Regions from separate parts of the Pseudarthrobacter defluvii genome, predicted to be linked through region 2. Evidence: riboswitches for the same ligand, from Rfam matches in the RefSeq annotation. Region 2 holds a riboswitch; the other holds the start of a gene.

Region 1 (7,201 bases), 1.2 Mb from region 2:
GCCTGTCCCTGGGCCAGTCGGCTGTCTATTCCGTGGTGCAGCTGCTCGACAAGATGACCCGGGCTCCTTTGGCCGAGGGGACGTCCACCCTGAACCGCTCGCAGAGCACGCGGGAGTACTTCGACCTGACGTACCAGCTGCTGGACATCATCTTTGCGCTGGTGCCGGTGCTTCTGGTCCTCTACTTCCTCACCGACCAGCGCCAGGCCGTGCCTGGCAAAGCGGGCAACTCCGGCTCCGCTTTCCGGAAGCTTGGCTTCAACTTCGCCCGGCCGGGCAAGGATCTGCTGCAGGGCCTGGGGCTGGCTGCCCTGATTGGCATACCTTCGCTGGGGCTTTATGCGGCGGGCCGGGCCCTGGGCATTACCACCGCCATCATTCCGAGTGCGCTTGATGCCTACTGGTGGACCGTTCCCGTCCTGATCCTGTCGGCTGTGCGCCACGCGGTTCTCGAGGAAGTCATTGTGGTGGGCTACCTCATGGACCGCTTCGGCAAGTTCGGTTGGAGCATGCCGCTGGCCATCGCCGTGAGCTCGGTCCTCCGCGGCAGCTACCACCTGTATCAAGGTTTTGGGCCTTTCATTGGCAACGCCGTTATGGGTGTTGTGTTCGCCTGGCTGTACACACGAACCCGCCGGGTCATGCCACTGGTGATCGCCCATGCCCTGCTGGATATCGTGGCGTTTGTGGGTTTCAGCCTCTTCGGCAAGGCCGTTGGGTTGGGTTAGGGAAACCGGCCCTCAGGGTGGGGCGGGCCTGGCGACAAGTCGTGCGCTGGTAGGAGAACGTGTGGCTACTACTGTCACATTAGCGACAGTAGTAGCCACGAAGCTGCTTCGGGGTCGGGTGGCAGATTGAAAGGTTGCGCGTAGAAGTCTTCCCATAGTGGATCTGTGGGGCACAGTCCGCTGGGGTCGAGCAGATTCTCGGCGGGTGGTTCTTCAGGTGGCGGGTCGGGCCAGTTTGGCATGTCCGCGAGTAGTGGCTCCCACTCCAGATCCTCAGCTGCGCGCGCAACAGCCTCCATCGGCAGGATGCCCGCTGGCCAGTGGGTTGGTTCGGTGTCTGGGTGTTCGGGTTTGTAGTGGCGGCCGGTGGGTGAGGTCCAGCCGGGTGGTTCATTGGTGGTCGCCGGGTCCGGTGTCCACTGGCTGTGGTGTTTGAGCCGGTGGTGCTTGGGGCAGAGCTGCGCCAGGTTGCTGACATCAGTACTGCCGCCGTGTTGCCAGGCTTGGAGGTGGTCGGTTTCGTTGTCCGGAGTGCGGTTGGTGCAGCCGGGGAAGGTGCATTTGGCGTCGCATCCTGATCCAGCGTTTGATGGACTCGGTGAGCCGGTAGTTCTTCCGGCCGATCTCCAGTGGTGCGCCGTCCCTAGGGTCAACGAGGACCCGGTAGAACGAGTTCGCCCCGTCTGCGACGAGTTTGCGGGCCATGGAGGCCGGGATTGGTCCGAAGCCGTCCAGCATGGCGGGCTCGTCGGTGAGACCGAGGAGGGAGAAGACCGGAACCATGACCAGGACGTCGGCCCGCGGGGTGGGGACGTTGCCGGGTTCGCCCGCAGTTCCTGATCCGAGTAGTTGTGCTGCTGCGATGTCGGGGCGGAGTTGGGTGATGGTGCGTGGTTCGTGGGGGCCTTGGAGGCCGCGGGCGATGGCGGTGGTGCGGTTCCAGATGGCGCAGGCGGTGTCGCCGGGGAGGTGGAGCGAGATCCAGGCCATGCCGTCGCGGTCGGGGGTGTATTCCATCCGCCGGTCGGCACAACCTTTGGTGTGGCGTTTCTCGATGGATTCGGGGTGGTGGCGTTCCCGCCAGGCACGGACCTTGGCCCGGAACCGGGAGGGGACGAGTTCACCGGGTGCGGCTCCGCGGGCGGGGTGGGGTGCGTCGGGGTCGAAGAAGTGCGCCACCAGCCCGGCAGCACCGGCCGGGTCGAGGCCTTCGGTTTCGTCCGCCACGATTCTCGCGTGCTGCCACGACATGGCCCCGACGGCCAGGGCCTGGAACACGGGCGGCAGGGAGCAGACCTTCCGGGACTGTTCCAGGAACGCGCCGGCGGCGGCTGAACTCAGCGTCAGGACGCCGGCGATTTCCTCCACGGTGGACATTTCAGCGTAGGTGCGGTCCTGGAGGGAGGCATCGGGCGGAGTCATGGCCTGCTGAAACGCGACGGCCTCGGATGCATCCTGTGCCTGCCCGGCCGCGAGCTGGGCCGTGAGCCGGGACCGGAGATCCAGCCGTTCCAACCGGATCTCATACCGCCGCTGCAACACATCAACACCGGAACCAACAGCAAGGCCGGAGGCCAGGAAAGCATCCTCCCGCTCCAGCGCATCAAGGGCAGCAGCAAAGCCATGAATGCCCTGTCCTACCGCTGATGCGCTGCTGCTGATTTCCATATGAACATCATCTATCGAGGCACTGACATTCGTACCTGAGCCTGATCCTCGGCATGAGCCAGCCCGTGAACTGCCGCCGGACTTGCCGCTGTGCCGCTAAGCCCTACGCTGCCGATGGCGCTTCGGGCGCAAAAAGCCGCCATCCGCCGTCGTACGTTTTCTATGCGAAGGTTCCCTGCCGCAGCCAAAGCGCACGATGCCCAAAGGAGTATGTGTGGCGCAGAACTATTGCGGCCCAGCAAACGCGAGTGCCACTCAAATGAATTCGGCCGCCATGAGGTGGTGACGCCGTTGTCACCACCTCATGGCGGCCGAAGATTATCCGGGCATGGACCCGGCGCACCCATTTCCCGAAAGGGAAGAGGGCTGGAGCGTCAGAGAGTGACAGCCCCGTTGGCGGTTTCGAACGTGACCGACAGGATGCCGGGCGTTCCGTGCGGGGCGACCCACTCGACCGCAACATCCTCAAGCGGCTTTTCCACCGGCTCACCCAGCCACTCGGTGACCCGGGAGGCGGAGCCTGCGATGGTCAGGCAGCTCATCTTGAGGTTGCTCTGGTAGGCGTTGGAGGGGTGAAGTGAGGGATCACCCTCCCACTTGAGCATGTACGGGACCTGGGGATCGGCGATGAGGCCCAGGATGCCAATCTGCTTCCAGACCAGCTCGCGGCCGTCCGGGAACTTGCGGTTGCCGTTGACAGCGGAGCGGCCGAGGCGTTCCTCGAAGGGGGCGAGGTCGTCCACTTCGACGCACCAGCCCATCCAGCCGCCGCCTGCCGCGGATCGGGCCCTTACGGCCTGTCCAAACGGTGCCTTGTCCGATGCAGGGTGGTCCAGGACCTCCACAACCTCGAGGTACTTGTGACCGGCGAGCGGGATGATCATATTCCGGGTTCCGAACCGGGGGTGTACCCCGCCCTTCACTGCCTCAACGCCGAGGGCAGTTGCAATACGTTCGGTGGTGGCCGCGAGGCCGTCGTGTTCACAGGCGTAAGAGACGTGATCCATGCGCATGGCAACATCTTGGCACTTTGTGATGCGGCTCTCAGCTAAGGGTACCCTTACTGGATTTGCGCGCACTCAATGGCCATGGAAAGGCCGCCTAAAAGACCATGTTCGTCACAATCCTGTTCACGGCAACAACGCTGTTCCTAGACTTGGCGCAGGTCATGAGTGCCAGCGCCAAGCCCCGGCTCGCTGGCCGGCAACCCTCCATCCGCGGTGGGGTGCCCCGGGTGAAGACCTGGCTGTCCGGCAAGAACCGGAAGCAAGCGCGCCCGCACTGCCGGTGAGCATGCCGGGCCCATGTCAAAGGAGATTTGGATGTCCAACGGTTGGTCCTTCGAAACCCGCCAAATCCACGCCGGCCAGGAAGTGGACAGTGCAGCGGGAGCCCGTGCCCTGCCCATCTACCAGACCACGTCCTTCGTGTTCCCAACGGCCGAAAGCGCAGCAAACCGTTTCGCACTGTCCGAACTCGCGCCCATCTACACCCGCATCGGCAACCCGACGCAGGACGCAGTGGAACAGCGGATCGCCAGCCTCGAAGGTGGTTTGGCAGCGCTGCTGCTGAGTTCCGGCCAGGCCGCTGAAACGTTCGCGGTCCTGAACATCGCGGAGGCCGGCGACCACATCGTGGCCAGCCCCAGCCTCTACGGCGGAACCTATAACCTCTTCGCCCACACCCTGAAAAAGTTCGGCATCTCCGTCACGTTCGTGGAGGACCCCGACAACTTGGACCAGTGGCGCAACGCAGTCCAGCCCAACACCAAGCTCTTCTTCGGTGAAGTGGTCTCCAACCCCCGCCAGGACGTCCTGGACATCGAGGGCATCTCCGAAGTCGCCCACCAGGCCGGCGTGCCCCTCATCGTGGACAACACCCTCTCCACCCCGTACCTCATCCGCCCGCTGGAGTGGGGCGCGGACATCGTGATCCATTCCGCCACCAAGTACCTGGGCGGCCACGGCACAGCCATCGCCGGCGTGATCGTCGATTCCGGCAAGTTCGATTTCAGCAAGGACCCGGAACGGTTCCCAGGCTTCAACACCCCGGATCCCACCTACAACGGGCTGGTCTACGCCCGCGATCTGGGAGCCGATGGAGCGCTGGGGGCCAACTTCTCCTACATCCTCAAGGCGCGGGTCCAGCTCCTGCGCGACCTGGGCTCGGCGGTCTCGCCCTTCAACGCCTTCCTGATTTCCCAGGGCCTGGAGACTTTGAGCCTGCGGGTGGAGCGCCACGTTGCCAACGCCACGGAAGTGGCGCGCTGGCTTGAGGCAAGGCACGACGTCGAATCGGTCGCCTATGCCGGGCTGCCGTCCAGCCCCTGGTACGAGCGTGGCCGCAAGTACGGGCCCAAGGGGACGGGCGCCGTCGTCGCCTTCAACCTGGCCGGCGGAGCGGAGGCGGGCAAACGCTTCGTCGACGCCCTGGAGCTGCACTCCCATGTGGCCAACATCGGCGACGTGCGCTCCCTGGTCATCCACCCGGCGTCGACCACCCACAGCCAGCTCTCCCCGGAGCAGCAGGCTGTGGCCGGGGTGCACCCGGGACTCGTCAGGCTTTCCGTGGGGCTGGAACACATCGACGACATCCTCGCCGACCTGGAAGCAGGCTTCAGGGCTGCGAAGAGCGCCTAGACGGGCAAAGTACGACGCCGGGCCTCCACTCGGGCGGTAAGGCGGGGCGGGCAGCAAGCCGGGAAGTCACAACCAGTCACACTCTTGGCCTGGACCGGGGAGTATTTCGTACACTCGATCCAGGTCATGAGTGCCAGTGACAGCCCCGGCTTGCTGGCCGGCAACCCTCCATTCGCGGTGGGGTGCCCCGGGTGAGGACCTGGCCTGCCGGTCAAATGACGGCGGGCAAGCGCGTAGAAGAGGTCTTGCCATGACGGTTACCGTCGCCCCAAAAACCATCCCCGAACACGGAATTGTCCGCTACGCCTCCATCGGGGGACTGGAACTCGAAGCCGGGGGATACCTCCCGGACGTCACCCTGGCCTACGAAACCTGGGGGACGCTCAACGCGGACGCCAGCAACGCCATCCTGATCGAGCATGCGCTGACCGGCAGCACGCACGTAACCCGTGGCGACACGGACGAAGAAGGCTGGTGGGAACAACTCGCGGGCCCCGGCGCCCCCGTGGACACCGACCGTTTCTTCGTGGTGTCCATCAACATTGTGGGCGGCTGCTACGGCTCCACAGGCCCCTCCTCTCCCGCCCCCGACGGATCGCCCTGGGGCTCCCGCTTCCCCCTGGTCACGCTGCGGGACAGCACCGAGGCGGAAGTCCGGCTCGCAGACCAGCTGGGAATCAAGAGCTGGTTCGCGGTCCTTGGCGGCTCCATGGGCGGCGCCCGCGCACTGGAATGGGCAGTGACGTACCCGGAAAGGGTGCAGCGCTGCGCCGTCATCGCCGTCGGGGCTGCCAGCACCGCAGAACAAATCGCCTTTGCCCAGGCCCAGACCCTGGCCATCCGGCAGGATCCAAACTTCAACGGCGGCGACTACTACGGCGGTCCCTGTCCTGAAGAGGGCCTGGCCCTTGCCCGGCGCATCGCCCACATCACCTACCGGTCCGCCGCCGAACTGGAAGGCCGCTTTGGCCGGTCAGCCCAGGCATCCGAGTCGCCCCTTCAGGGGGAAGTGCTCGCAGCCCGCGGCCGCTACCAGGTGGAAAGCTACCTGGACCACCAGGGCAACAAGCTCGTGAAGCGCTTTGACGCCAACAGCTACATCGCCCTGACCGAGGCACTGATGAGCCACGACGTCTGCCGGGGCCGGGGAACCCTGACCGAAGCGCTGGCCGCTGCTACTGCACGCTTCTTCGTGGCCGCCGTCGACTCCGACCGGCTCTACTTCCCGTCCCAGTCGCGGGAGCTGGCGCAGTCGCTGCCCGGCGACGTGGACGTCCACGTCATCCAGGCGCCCATCGGCCACGACGGGTTCCTCACCGAAATTGGGCAACTGGGGGCACAGCTGAGGAGCAGCTTCCTGGTCTAGGGGCATCCAGCAAACCGCCAGCAATGTGCATTAGTGCAGATGCCTTCTGCACTAATGGGCGTTGAGGTTGCACGGGCAGGCAGACCATACTCATCGAAGCCGGCTTTCGTGGTGTACATCACACGCGGCTGCCATCGACTGTCCCCGTGGTGTCGACGACGACGCCGAAGGAGTTCGCATGAGTACGGAACGCTCCGCCGCAAGGCTCACCGAAGAAACCGACGTCAAGGCATCAGGCCTGAAGAAAGTGGTGACCGCCTCCATGGCCGGCACCGTCGTGGAGTGGTACGAGTTCTTCCTCTACGCATCGGCCGCCACCCTGGTGTTCGGGAAGGCCTTCTTCCCCAACGCCGGGACCGAGCTGGACGGCATCATCGCCGCCTTCCTCACCTATGCCGTGGGTTTCGTGGCCCGTCCCATCGGCGGCATCGTGTTCGGCCACTTCGGCGACAAGTTCGGCCGCAAGCAGCTGCTGCAGCTGAGCATCGTGCTGGTGGGCGTCTCCACCTTCCTGATGGGCTGCCTGCCCACCTTCGCGCAGATCGGCTACTGGGCTCCGGCGCTGCTGGTCATCCTCCGGTTTGCGCAGGGCTTCGCTGTTGGCGGGGAATGGGGCGGCGCCGTCCTCCTCGTGGCAGAGCACAGCCCCAGCAAGTCACGCGGGTTCTGGGCCAGCTGGCCGCAGTCCGCCGTGCCGCTGGGCAACCTGCTGGCCACGGCCGTGCTGTTCGTCCTGTCCTCCACACTGACCCAGGACGCCTTCCTCGGATGGGGCTGGCGCGTTGCCTTCTGGCTGTCCG
Region 2 (7,201 bases):
TCCACCAAGCCCTGGTCCTTGAGCTTGCGGACCATCTCGGAAACCGAGGAATTGGCCACTCCCAGCCGCTGTGCCAGCTGCGAGGACGTGATGGGTTTGTCCTGCCATTCGGTGAACGAATAGATGACCTTGACGTAATCCTCGATCGAGGAGGAGGGCGCGCTGGTCTTCACAGGTCCAAGCCTACCGGTTGGGCAGCGGCGGCAGCGTGTGCTGCGCCGGTCATGCCTTGACGGCGCGCCAGGCCAATGTGAGGTAGGGGAGTTCGAGCTGCTGGTCAGGGGCGTACGCAAGATGCTCGTGCAGGTACCAGTCCAGGTTTCCCAGGACTTTCGCCCGCGTGGCCTCGCCGGCCCGGAGGTAGTAGCTGCGCGACTTGGTGAGCTCCATCAGGTCCGTGGTGGTCACCGTGTCCTGCCAGTGGCTGACGTGTCCTTCGACCCCGTGGAACTCAGGCCCCACCACGGGTTTGTGGCCTGGCCGGTACACGTCACCTGCGTGCATGATCCGGGAAAGGCGGTGTACCCAGGGCACGGAGGTGTCCAGCTGGTTCCAGACCAGGCCCAGGGTTCCATGCGGACGCAGTACCCGCGCGAGTTCGGTGCTTGCGGCCAGCGGGTCGCACCAGTGCCAGGCCTGGGCAACGGTGACGACGTCGAAGGCCGCGGCGGGAAGGCCGGTCGCCTCGGCGGTGCCCACCACAGCCCTGGCGGCCGGGCAGTGGGCCTTCAGTTGGGCAAGCATGTCCGCTGAGGGGTCGACGGCGGTGACGTCCAGTCCCAGGTCCAGCAGCAACGCGGTGAATTTCCCGGTACCCGCACCGACGTCCAGGGCGTCATGGGCATCGGTGGGCACCAGCCAGCGGACCGATTCTTCCGGGTATCCCGGGCGGATGCGATGGTAGTGCCTGCCGCCATCCTGGAAGCTCTGCCCGAGCTCCCGGCGCCGTCCGTGATCAAGCCTGGGGCCACCCCGAACCACGCGTGGCCTCCTTCTGTGTGTTGCCGGTGATTGCCCCTCGAATTTACCGCATGGGACCACCTCCAGCCGTCGGGGAAGCAGCCTTCTTCCCGCCAGGCTGCCTAGTCGTCGATGCAGGGCGCTGCGCCGGCCGTTCCCGGGGTGTTGGGTGCCCAGTGCGGGTAGGTGCGGGCGTCGTTGGCGGGCACCCACCGGCCTGCGTCCACTACGTAGTCCCAGCCCAAGCCCTTGCTGCGCAGCGCTCGGATGCCCGCGAGGAGGCGTTCGGCATCCTCCAGCCGTGAGCCGACGCCGAAGCTTGCCCTAAGCGAGCCTGACGGCAGGCCCAGGCGCTTCAGCAGGGGATGGGCGCAGAAGCGTCCATCGCGCAGCCCCACGCCGTGCTCGGCTGCGAGGTAGGCGGCCACCAGTCCTGCGTCATAGCCCTCCACGGAGAAGTTGACCACGCCGATGGTGTCCGTTTCCGGGTTGCTGTCCTTGAAGATCTGGTGGACGGTGACCCCGTCGATGTCCTGCAGGCCCTCCACCAGGAAGGAGCGGATGGCCGATTCGTGGGCGTGCCACCGGTCCTGGTCCAGCCCGGCGAGGACCTGCGTGGCTCGGGCCAGGGTTGCGGCTCCGAGGACGTTCGGTGAGCCCCCCTCATGGCGGGCCGGGCCACTGGCCCAGCTGACGCCGTCGAGCCTTGCTTCCTTCACCGCGCCGCCGCCGGCAAGGTGCGGGACGCCCGCGTCCAACCAGTCAGGGCGTCCCACCAGGACGCCGGCGCCGAACGGTGCGTACAGCTTGTGGCCGGAAAACGCGAGGTAGTCGATGCCGTCGGCGCTGATGTCCACCCGGCGGTGCGGTGCGAGTTGGGCAGCATCCACCACGATCCGTGCGCCGTGCTGGTGGGCCAGCGCGGCCAGGGCCCGGATGGGAAGGATCTCGCCGGTGACGTTTGAAGCGCCGGTGACTGCCAGCAGGCTGACCCCGCCCTGCTCCAGCTCCGCGCGGACGGCGTCAAGGGTGCCGGTGATCGTCTCTGCGGCGACGATGCTCCGGTGCGGTACGCCCTGCCAAGGCAGCAGGTTGGCATGGTGTTCGATGTCCAGGTAGAGCACATCGCCGTCGGGGCGGCCGTCGGTGAGGGGGAGGCAACCTGCCAGGAGGTTCAGCGAGTCTGTGGTGTTGCGGGTGAAGATGACCGAATCGTCCGGCCGGCCGCCCACGAAGTCCCGGACGATGCTGCGTGCATTTTCGTAGACCGAGGTGCTGATCTGGGAGGCGTAGCCTGCCCCGCGGTGGACGCTGGCGTAGTAGGGCAGGATCTCGTTGAGGTAGGCGGATACCACGGAGAGCGCCGGGGCCGATGCGCCACAGTCGAGGTTCGCGTACCGGACGTGCCCGCCGGTGATCAGCGGTGCCTGGATTTCCGCGCCGGTGACCGCCGCGAGGGGCCGGCCGGCAATGGCGTGGAGTTCAGCAGCAGCGGCGGCTTCGGTGATGGCGGGCTGGGGGGAGACGGTGGCAGTTGTCACAGAGACCTCACTTGACTACAGGACTCCGGCATAGTGGAATCCGCGCTTGCCGCATCCACTCCGGACCGGCCTGGTCGTCACCCGGGGCACCCCACCGCGAATGGAGGGTTGCCGGCCAGCAAACCGGGGTTTAGCGCTGGCACTCGTGACCTGGATAAAAGCGTAGGACATGCGGCGGCCCAGGCTGAACCCGCGGCAATTGTTAAGCCCTTTGTTACGCTCGTCCGAATAAACGACGGCGGACACCTCCTTTGGGAGGTGTCCGCCGTCGCTTTATTCGTTTTGCCGGGAGAACGTCAACCGTTACAGCAAATCATCCAGGTAAGGGTTCAGCCGGTGCAGGACCTCTGAGTGCAGGATGGAGTTGGTGGCCAGGGCGTTCCCGCCGAACGGTCCGTCCTCGCCTTCGAGGGAGGTAAAACGCCCCCCGGCCTCCACCACGATCGGCACCAGGGCGGCCATGTCATAGAGGTTCAGCTCCGGTTCGCAGGCGATGTCCACCGAGCCCTCGGCCACCATGCAGTACGACCAGAAGTCGCCGTAGGCCCGGGTCCGCCATACGTCCTCGGTGAGGCCCAGGAACTCATCAAGGTTCCCCCGTTCCTTCCAACCGGTGAGGCTGGAGTAGGAGAGGGAGGCATCGGCGAGGCTGGAGACGTTGGAGACGCGGAGCCGGGTGGCAGCCGCCAGGGACCTGCCCATGTACGCGCCCATGCCCTTTGCCGCCCACCAGCGCTTGCCCAGGGCCGGTGCGCTGACCACCCCCACCACGGGTTCGCCTTCATCCACCAGGGCGATCAGCGTGGCCCAGACCGGAACGCCGCGGACAAAGTTCTTGGTCCCGTCAATGGGGTCGATGATCCAGCGCCGCGAACCGTGGCCCGTGCTGCCGAACTCCTCGCCCAGGACCGCGTCACGTGGGCGGGAACGCGAGAGTTGCCCGCGGATGGCTTCCTCGGCGGCCTTGTCCGCATCGGTGACCGGCGTCAGGTCCGGCTTGGTCTCAACGTGGAGATCCAGGGCCTTGAAGCGGCTCATGGTCTGGTCATCCACGGAGTCGGCCAGGACATGTGCCAGGCGCAGGTCATCGTTGTAGCTCGAAGCGGGTTGGATCATGGTTCCAAACTACCGTCTGCCCGCGCTTCTTCCGGGGAGAACGCGTCAGTTGACGCTGCCAAGCTCCTTGGTTTCCTGTGCTTCCAGCCTTGGATCCGTGCCGAGCAGCCGCCGCAGCGACGCGAGCCGTGCGGGACCGGTGGGACCTGCGTGTCCGTCAGCCACCCAGTCGTCAAGGCCGCAGTCCACTGCGGTCGCCGTGTGCTTGCAGCCCCGTTCGCAGTTCTCGATGCCGGGGGAGAGGTCCGGGAAGGAGCGCAGGATCCGGTCAGGGTCCACGTGGGCCAGGCCGAAGGACCTGATACCCGGAGTATCAATGATCCAGCTGCCGGCCGGCGAGTCCGCCAGGCGCAGCGCCAGGGCCGACGACGATGTATGCCGGCCCCGGCCGGTCACCGCGTTGACTCCGCCGGTGGCCCGCTCGGCCCCGGTCAGCGCGTTCACCATGGTGGATTTGCCCACGCCTGAGTGTCCGAGCATGACCGTGACCTTGCCGTCCAGGTGCGCGCGGAGCCCGGCCACGGCGGCGCTGTCCAGCCGGGCCGAAAGGCCGTCGTCGGAGCGCGCGTCGATGCCCGAGGCCAGGGCGTCAGCAGTCCGGCTGATGATCACCGGGAAATCCAGGTGGGTGTAGTTGGACAACAGTTCCGCGGGGTCCTTGACGTCGGCCTTGGTGACCAGCAGGATCGGATCGATGCCGGCGTCGTATGCGGCCACCAGGGCACGGTCGATGAACCCGGTCCGCGGCTCGGGGTTGGCCGCCGCCACCACGATCACCAGCTGGTCGGCGTTGGCCACTACGGCACGTTCGATCGGGTCCGTGTCGTCGGCGCTGCGGCGCAGGAGCGTTTTGCGGTCCTGGATCTTCACCAGGCGGGCCAGCGTGTCCGGCGCGCCCGACACGTCCCCCACAAGCGAGACGAAGTCGCCGGCAACCACCGGCGAGCGGCGAAGTTCGCGGGCGCGTGCCGCGATGACCACGCGTTCGTTCTTCGAGTCCTCACCCACCACTGCCGTGTACCGGCCACGGTCCACCGTGATGATCCGTCCCGTCACGGCGTCGTCGTGGCTGGGCCGATCCTTGGTGCGGGGCCTGGAACCCTTCTTGTTCGGCCGGATGCGGACGTCGGATTCGTCCCAGGAGTCAGTGCGCCGCGCCACCGCTGGGCTCCTCCGGTCCGGATGCCGCAGCGGCGTCCTGGGCCAGCATGCCTGCCCACAGCTGGGGGAAATCGGGCATGGTCTTGGCGGTGGTGGCGATGTCCTCCACCTGCACGCCCTCCACTGCCAGGCCCAGGATAGCGCCGGCAGTGGCCATGCGGTGGTCGGCGTAACTGCGGACGACGCCGCCATGCAGCCGGGCGGGACGGATCACGAGGCCGTCGCTGGTTTCCTCTGCGTCTCCGCCGAGCCGGTTGATTTCCGCCACCAGGGCCGCGAGCCTGTCCGTCTCGTGTCCGCGCAGGTGTGCGATCCCCGTGAGCCGCGACGGGCCGGTGGCCAGCGCGCACAGGGCTGCCACAGTGGGGGCGAGTTCGCTGGTGTCGGCGAAGTTGCCGCCCTTGATCTCCTGGCCGCCGGTGACGGTCAGGACGCCGTCGGCCAGGGTGACCTGTGCGCCCATTTTCGCGAGGATGTCACGCCACAGGTCTCCCACCTGCTGGGTCTCCGCGGGCCAGTTGGGTATCCGCACCGTACCTTTCGAAGCCAGTGCGGCCGCCAGGAACGGCCCGGCGTTGGAAAGGTCCTGCTCGATCCGCTGGTCGAAGGCACGGATGGGCCCGGGCGCCACCACCCAATGATTGGGAACGGAGTTGTCCACGGTCACGCCCGCACCGCGCAGGACGGCCACGGTCATGTTGATGTGGTCCAGGCTGGGCACCGGTTTCCCCACGTGCTCCAGGTGCAGCCCCTCGTCGAACCTCGCCCCCACCAGGAGGAGGGCGGAAACGAACTGGGACGATGCGCTGGCGTCGATCACCAGATGGCCGCCCCGCACAGTGCCCTTGCCTTCCACCACGAACGGGAGCGACGACGGCGCGGAGCCATCTTCGGAGGCGACGGCCACACCCAGGGCCTTGAGGGCCTCGATGATGGTCCCCATGGGACGCTTCCGGGCGTGCGGGTCGCCGTCGAAGACGCTGGCTCCGTTGCGGAGCGCCGCCAGCGGCGGAACGAACCGCATGACCGTGCCCGCCAGCCCGCAGTCGATCCTGGTGACGGACGCCCCGGCGGCTGCCGGCAGCGGGAGCACCTCCAGGTCAGGGCCAAAGTCGCCGTCCCCGGGCACCTCGGTAATAGTGGCGCCCAGCTGCCGGAGCGCGTCGATCATCAGTGCGGAATCCCTGGAGTGCAGGGGCGCACGCAGCCGGGACGGCCCCTCCGCCAAGGCTGCCAGGACCAAGTACCTGTTGGTCAGGGACTTTGATCCGGGCACCGTAACGGTGGCATCGACGGGCCGGGACGCAAAGGGTGCGGCCCAGTGCTCAACAGGTGTTCCGGACCCGTCACTGGTGGCAGCTGTTGCGGTCATTCGTGCTTATGCTCCCGTGGCGTGTACTGCGCGGCGTACGGCTTTGTCCGCCTTGTCCAGCTTCTTGGTGGTGGTCCGCCGCGCGTCGGCGGCGAGGTGCGAGGCGTTCCTGCGGGCATCGGCGGCCAGGTGCTCGGCGCGCCACGCCAGGCCCGGCTTGCCTGCTGTGTCCACGGAAGCCAGCAGCGCCCCGCCGCTCAGCGAGAGGTTCTTAAGCAGCTGGTTCCGGCGGTTTTCGCGCCCTTCCTTGCTGCTGATGTCCGCACTGCGCCACTCAACAAAGGTGTTGAGGAGCGAGACCACGGTCAGAAGGCCGGCCGAGAGCCTGGAGAACTTGCCAAGGCCGAACAGCACGCCGGCCCCCACCTGGGTTCCGCCGATCACGCGCGCCAGTGTCTTCTCGCTCGCCTGGAAGGGGAGTGAGGCCGCCGCCTTGCGCAGGAGCGGCGAGAGCTGCTGGGCGGTGTCGTCGGAGTTCTTGAGCTTGTCCAGTCCGGCAAGAACGAAACTGGAGGCAAGCATGGGGCGGGCGAGCGTGCGGACAAAGGACATGAATTTCCTCCTGGATGGACGAGCCGCGGCAAGCGGCGGAGTCGGTCCTAGTCTTGCACTTTTGGGGAATATTTGCCTGCGGGGGGCGGTTATGGATGTCGGGTTCGTGACAGGGACCCAAGCGATCATTCACCCGATACAGAGCGGAGTTGGGCCTTGGGGAAGGTGTTGGACGGAACCAGACCGGCGGGGCCGGTGGCAGTCGATACGCTTGCCGCGGAGCCGCTGGAGTACGGCATGCCCGGGGCGGAAAGCCGGACAGTAGACTTGAAGGCAATGAGCACCTTGGATCCGGCCGTCGCGGCCATGTATGAGGCTACCCCCGCCGATGTGAACGGCAAGGCGGGAGCGGCGCCCCTGCCGTCCGGCCAGGCAGGTCCTGATTCCCGGGCCGCCGAAGCCAACCCAAATGACGGCACCGGCCTGGACGTCTCCACGGAGACCATGGAGCAGCGCCGCCTTCGCTTCGAGCGGGACGCCATGCAGTACGTGGACCAGT

Evidence for each region. A riboswitch is a leader RNA that binds a small molecule or an ion and turns the genes downstream of it on or off. The one in region 2 is predicted to bind S-adenosylmethionine.
Region 1: it holds a riboswitch for S-adenosylmethionine, as region 2 does, so the genes downstream of both, metX (homoserine O-acetyltransferase MetX) here and JCQ34_RS12030 (aminotransferase class V-fold PLP-dependent enzyme) in region 2, are expected to answer to the same signal.

Annotation. Positions count from the first base shown of each region.
Region 1 is NZ_CP066362.1:1,398,750-1,405,950, forward strand. Features, by position in the region: gene JCQ34_RS06395 (CPBP family intramembrane glutamic endopeptidase) at 1-728, shown strand, start outside; partial or broken gene JCQ34_RS21105 (HNH endonuclease signature motif containing protein) at 803-1,216, opposite strand; gene JCQ34_RS06400 (DUF222 domain-containing protein) at 1,206-2,396, opposite strand; gene JCQ34_RS06405 (VOC family protein) at 2,771-3,409, opposite strand; SAM riboswitch class IV at 3,561-3,675, shown strand; gene JCQ34_RS06410 (bifunctional o-acetylhomoserine/o-acetylserine sulfhydrylase) at 3,719-5,035, shown strand; SAM riboswitch class IV at 5,158-5,273, shown strand; gene metX (homoserine O-acetyltransferase MetX) at 5,286-6,401, shown strand; gene JCQ34_RS06420 (MFS transporter) at 6,580-7,201, shown strand, end outside.
Region 2 is NZ_CP066362.1:2,598,877-2,606,077, reverse strand. Features, by position in the region: gene JCQ34_RS12040 (metal-dependent transcriptional regulator) at 1-173, opposite strand, end outside; gene JCQ34_RS12035 (class I SAM-dependent methyltransferase) at 223-981, opposite strand; gene JCQ34_RS12030 (aminotransferase class V-fold PLP-dependent enzyme) at 1,083-2,501, opposite strand; SAM riboswitch class IV at 2,539-2,652, opposite strand; gene hisN (histidinol-phosphatase) at 2,805-3,617, opposite strand; gene rsgA (ribosome small subunit-dependent GTPase A) at 3,663-4,778, opposite strand; gene aroA (3-phosphoshikimate 1-carboxyvinyltransferase) at 4,762-6,150, opposite strand; gene JCQ34_RS12010 (DoxX family protein) at 6,157-6,702, opposite strand; gene JCQ34_RS12005 (sigma-70 family RNA polymerase sigma factor) at 6,979-7,201, shown strand, end outside.